Stratiformator vulcanicus: one gene and its partner. The protein of the gene in region 2 interacts with the protein of the main gene of each other region in a pairwise test. Links are inferred from orthologs where the notes say so. Each region holds a gene or a part of one and is shown on either strand. Other genes may lie near its edges.

The links. The genes of interacting proteins can lie anywhere in the genome.
Region 1: the proteins of panC (region 2) and Pan189_RS05775 interact in binary tests that used the Escherichia coli proteins (3 or more experiments, as listed by UniProt). The link is inferred for Stratiformator vulcanicus from one-to-one orthologs.

Annotation. Positions count from the first base shown.
Region 1 is NZ_CP036268.1:1,525,667-1,528,451, reverse strand. Bases 75-2,785 are described here. They hold Pan189_RS05775 (NUDIX hydrolase), read right to left. Parts: upstream 1,828-2,785; coding sequence 1,321-1,827; downstream 75-1,320. Other genes in these bases: Pan189_RS21230 (OmpA family protein), read left to right, coding at 2,191-2,785; Pan189_RS21235 (DUF456 domain-containing protein), read left to right, coding at 649-1,314; Pan189_RS21240 (hypothetical protein), read left to right, coding at 75-640. In the rest of the region: more of Pan189_RS21240, read left to right, coding at 1-74.
Region 2 is NZ_CP036268.1:3,493,969-3,496,962, forward strand. What follows is about bases 62-2,981. They hold panC (pantoate--beta-alanine ligase), read right to left. Parts: upstream 1,988-2,981; coding sequence 1,136-1,987; downstream 62-1,135. Other genes in these bases: Pan189_RS13740 (prolipoprotein diacylglyceryl transferase), read right to left, coding at 62-985; Pan189_RS13750 (DUF1571 domain-containing protein), read right to left, coding at 2,071-2,904. Also shown: more of Pan189_RS13740, read right to left, coding at 1-61. UniProt on the Escherichia coli protein: Catalyzes the condensation of pantoate with beta-alanine in an ATP-dependent reaction via a pantoyl-adenylate intermediate.

The sequences.
Region 1 (2,785 bases), 2.0 Mb from region 2 along the record:
TGCCATTGGCTTTGCCGTGGGGTTGGTGTGGGTCGCGATTTCGCTCACCGTCGAGAGGGCATTCGAGAGTGAATTCAATTGGCACTGCGTTTTCGCCGTATTTGCTGGCGCTGCCGTGTTCGGATCGGGCCTGCCGTTCCTTCGTCGAGACGGCGTTTGCATTAGCCGGCTGCTGGTCGCGACCTTGCTTGCCCTACCTGTCGGGGCCGTATGGTACGAGTTCGTCAAAGATTGGAGCGACTACTTCGACGAAATCGGAACAGTCGGAGGAACTGTCGCCGTAATGTTATGCGGTGCCGTGGTCGGATTCTGCCACGGCTTCCTGACACTGCTTGCAGTCGCCGATTATCGGGTGGGGGACGAGTACCGGCCTCATCTGCGACAGTGGGGGGTGGCGATGCTCTTCTTTATTATTGCTGGCGCTTTGGCCGCGGCCTACGTTTCGACGGCTTTCGTGCTCGCCCTCTACCTGAGTCTTTATATTATGGAAGAATTGATGATCGGAATCATCTACGGTGCGATCGCTCTTGTCGGCGTGATCGGCTCGTTGCCGGTCGGATACCTGCGGATCGCCGTGCTCAATCAGAGGGAGCGGGAGTCAGTGACTTCCCCAAATGGGAATGTCGCGAGTTCGCGGTGAACCGGGCGGTGCCCTCCGACGTTATGATTGCCGTTATGGATTTCGATGCGACTTACCTGCTGCTCGCCTTACTACTCATCGTCGCCTCGTGCGTCTGCTGGGTGCTCAATGTATTCATGCTCCCGGGGAACTGGATGGTGGCGGGGCTATCCGGGCTGTGGGTGTGGGGCATGCCCGTTGAGACCTACGGTCGCGGCTTCGGTTGGTGGGCGGTGGGCGTGCTCGTCGGGCTGGCGGTCGTCGGCGAAGTGGTCGAGGCGGCGGCCGGCGCCGCAGGCGCCCGCAAGGCGGGGTCGAGCAAACGCGCCGCCGCACTCTCGTTGGTCGGGGCAGGAATCGGCAGCATCGTCGGCGCGATCTTCGGCGTTCCGATTCCGGTGATCGGCCCATTGATCGCCGCCCTGCTCGGCGGAGCCTTCGGCGCATTTGCCGGAGCTTATCTCGGCGAGCAGTGGAAGGGTCGCGATGTGAAAGGACGGATCGACGTCGGGACGGGGGCCTTCGTCGGTAAGATCCTCGGCACGCTCGGACGGATGGCGATCGGAGCGGTCATGGTCGGGCTGGTCGCAGTGCTCGTGTTTCGCCCCGGTGCTCAGGTGGCCGAAATCGTAGACGAGTCCAAAACGTCCGAGCCCATTCTCCCGGAGGTGATCGTCCCGGCCGATCGTTTCTAAACTTCGCTATTGATTGGTCCCGCGTTCCATGTACCAATCGAGCAGTAATCGAAAAGGCGGCGTAAAGAGTTCCGGCTGCGCCGCCGCTTGTTCTTTCCAGTCGTCGAGCGATGCGAACTTAACGTCGGAGATCTCTTCGGGATCAGGCACCGGTGCGTCATCGGTCACCGCTTTATAAAGCACCGTGAATTCGTAGGCGGAATCGGGCGAGGCATCGAACTTCGCAACCCGTGTGATGTCGCAGGTCAGGCCGAGTTCTTCTTCCAACTCTCGATGGGCCGTTTCATCGTAGTCATCCCCGGCAGTGACATGGCCGGACGCCGACGATGTCCAGCAATTGGGAAATTGATCCTTGCTCGCCGATCGCATCTGCAGGAGCAGCTCGCCCCGCGTGTTGAATACGAAAATACTGACGGCGCGGTGCAACAGGTTTCGACGATGAACCTCGCTCCGCGGCAATTGCGCTTGGACGTGATCATGTTCATCGACGACATCAAAGAGTTCTTCCGCCATGTGCTATCCGCCAGAGGAGTCGTCGCGAGAAAGTGTCCCGGACTGGACTGAAATCGAATTTGTGATCGGAGTGTAACTTTTTCTCTTTTGCATTTCTGCCCGCCAAATTGGCGAAGGCCGACTTGCAACTGCTCGGCGCGCGAACTAAAACGCTACCCGATCGCACAACGGTCTCCGTCCACGCGGCCTCTCCACCGCAAGGCGACCAGTGATCGAACACCTCTCTTAGTACTCCACAACACAATTCGTTTCTCTCCGATCGGGTCTGACCCGGCGGTTGAATGTGCGCATTCCCGGCGTGCCTCGTGTGGCACCGGTGGGCAGGCACCGTTCTTCACGTCGGGACGGAAAGGATGTCCTCCGATGTCGAGCCGTGCCTTCTTTTGGCTGCTCTCCGCGCTGCTTCCGTTAAGCAGTATCGCCTGTTGTTGCCTCGATCCCTGCGGGATGGGTGGGCATTACGGATCTGTCGGGTACGGACCGGCGTGTGGTCCGGTTTGCCCGCAGCCTTGCGGTCCCGTTTGTCCGCCACCGTGCGACCCCTGCGGGCCGATTTCACGACCGCTGATCGGTGCCTATCAGCCGATCAGCAACACCTGCGGCTGCGAGCCGTATGGTGCACACTACGGTCCCTGCGGCGGGCAGCAGTACTGCCTGCTAGAGGACTGTTGCCTGTTCAATGGCGGGCTGTGCCGGTTCCTGTTCGGCGGATGTCTGGGCGGTTGCCTGGGCTGCGGCGGGCACGGCTGCGGTTGTGAGCCGGGCCACCCGATCTATCCGTCGCCATGCGATCCGTGCGGCGGATTTGGCGGCGATCCCTTCGGTTCGCCGGTCGGAATTCCCGGTGGTTATCCGGCTCCAATGACCTTCCCTGGCGGCGTCGGCGGCTATCCGGCGACAGGTCCGCAGTTCGCTCCGGGTCAGCAGTTTGCTCCGGGTCAGCAATTTCCCCCGGGTC
Region 2 (2,994 bases):
TCGTGAAACCGGTCCCGAGCTGCCCCATCTCATCGCCCCGAACGAGTTCAAGCAGGAAACGGGTCATTGGATACGACATCAAAGCGAACGCCGAAACCGATCCGGCCGGGGGCCTCAGACGAAACAACGAAATCGAGACCGCAGCCAAAATCGCCGCGTTGAGTGAACTGTAGATTTGCGTCGGATGCAGCGCGAAGGTCGCTTCGGCCGCCGGGTCGATGAAGCCGCGCATCAGCAAGATGCCGTAAGGCACGCTCCCTTCAGGGAACTGAATTCCCCATGGCAGCTCGCAGCGATCGCCGAAGCAGCAACCGTTGAGCAGGCACCCCATCCGCCCGAACGCCAGCCCGATGAAAAAGGACGGGAACACAATATCCGCCAGCAGCAGCGGCTCAACCTTGCGTTTGAACGCGAAAATCGTCCCGGCCACCAAAACCATCAGCACGCCCCCGTAAAGGACGAGCCCGCCATCCGAAAGGTTAATCGCCGCAAACACCATCTCGCCGATCGAGGTCTTGTCCGCCATCACAGTCGGCCAGTATTGAATCAGAAAGAACAGCCGAGCTCCGCCGATCCCCGCGGCAAAGACCACGATCACCAAATCCCAAATCAGTTCGGGATCGATACCCACCGATCGGGCGCGCCGGGCTGCCAGCACGGTGCCGGTCACGAACCCGAGAAAGACCATCAAGCCGTAACCATAGATGGGAATGCCCCCCGACAAGTTGCTGCCGATCGCCGTCGAGGTGACCACGGCTGGAAGGGCAAGGATCGCCAGCGCAATGCCGCCCCACATCGCCGCCGGGAAAACCCAGTCGACGGTCCCATTCTTGAGAGCGGCTTCGCGACGCACCTGCCAAAGCAGGAACGCCCCGTAGACGCACCACGCCGCCAACACGACGATCAGCCCCACTGCGGCGACACCATCGATCGGCTCGAACGAGAAAAACGAATCGGCATGGATTCGCAACAACACCTGACGCATCGGCAGACTCCCTCCGGCTTCCAGAAATCAGCGATTAATCACAATCATCAATAAATTCCACGAACAAGCCGCGCACGAAGTAAGCGGATGAATTGGATCGTCACGCTTGATCCGCTTACTTCGTGCGCGGCTTGTTGTTCGTTCCAATTATCAGCGCAGTTCATCCACCAACACGTTGTCGATCAGTCTCACCTGCCCGATGCGGATCGCCCCGAGCAAGACGAGCGGTTCCGCCGTCGATGCGGGGACTTTCAACGTCCTCGCGTTTCGGAGCACACAGTAATCGATCTCAATACCAGGGTCGCGACCAATTTGCTCTCGCATGGACGATTCCGCCGTGTGAAGATCGGTCGCCCCACTGCGCAGCTCATCGCGGGCGGCGAATAAGGCTTTCGATAACGCCAACGCACGCTGCCGGTCCGCATCGCTCAGGTAGCGATTCCGACTGCTCAGCGCCAGACCGTCGGCTTCGCGAACCGTTTCGCAGGTATTGATCTCGACCGGCACGTTGAGATCGCGACACATTTTGCGGATGACCAACTGCTGCTGAAAATCCTTCTGCCCGAAGAACGCAATATCGGGCAGCACGATCTGAAACAGCTTCAGCACCACCGTCGTCACGCCGTTAAAATGGCCCGGGCGCTTCTCTCCTTCCAGCACTTCCGTCACGCCACCAATGCGGACCTCGGCCGCAAAGCCATCCGGATAGATCGCCTCTTGCTGCGGTGCGAAAATCAGGTCGGCGCCAGTCGATTCACACGCGGCCGAGTCCGCTTCAAACGTTCGCGGGTAACGATCGAAATCTTCGTTCGGCCCGAACTGCGTCGGATTGACAAAGATCGAAACCACCACAAAATCACAGCGCTGCCGGGCCGCTCGGATCAGGCTCACATGGCCCTCATGCAAAGCCCCCATGGTGGGGACGAAACCGACCGACTTCCGCGAATCACGGGCTTCACGGACGGCGTCTCGAAGGCCGGCAATCGAAGTCAACGTCTCCACGGCACACGCTGCTCGGCAAGAACGGAACGCTCCCTATCGGTCGCGGCTAAACTTGGCAGCTCACCTCTCACGATTCACTCGAATCAAAATTGATACTGGGGATTTCGTCGGTCGAAATCGGCATCGGTGAGGCGGACATCCGTGCGAATCTTCGTGTAGGCGTAGTCCTCTACGAGCACCGGCTTGCCGCCTTGGACCTGCGGGAACCCGTACTGCTGCACACGGACCGGAAGGTACGTTTCTTTGTCGATCCAAAGCCGTGTGACATGCCACTTGAAGACGCGTCGCGGCACCGGATGTCGGCTTTCGATCACAAGGACCGGTCGCTCGTCGAGCTTCGCATCCGGGTAATATTTCACTTCGGTCTCACCGTATTTCATCTCCGTTTCGTATTGCCTGATGATTGCCGAAACGAGATTCTCCATCCCCATCCGCGTGATCGGATGCCGCGACTCCGCCATCGCCATGTTGCCTTGGGGATCAAGTTCCAACGTGCCCGCCCATGACGCCAGGCCGGTCGCTTCGTGGGCCAGCAGGTTGCCGTTGTTCCGGCCTTTGACATACAGCACTTCACGTCCCGCGTTATCTTTATTGATAAACCGCATGTAGACGCTGAAGGGTTCGCGGCGGAACTTGATCTGAGTCTGCAGCGACTTCATCTCACGATTGATGATTTCCCGCTTCGAAAACACGGCGGAATAGTCTCCCGCTTCCTGCACGGCTTTGAGGCTCCGCTGCGCCCATGCCATCGCCGGCTTGAGCGGATGTTCCTTTGATTCGCCATCGGCCTCCTGTGCAAACGCAGCGCTGCCGCCCACCGTCGAAATCGCGGCAACCGCAATGGTCAACGTGACCCGTCGCAACGATGAGGCGATCACAAACTGAGAGAAGAACTTGAGCGGTCCGTATATCGGCATGGGTCGGCTCCGGTCCGTCATGCGGCCCGACTTGGCGTCGGACCTGATTGAATAATTTACACAAACGTCGTGCGGCAATCGGCCGCGATT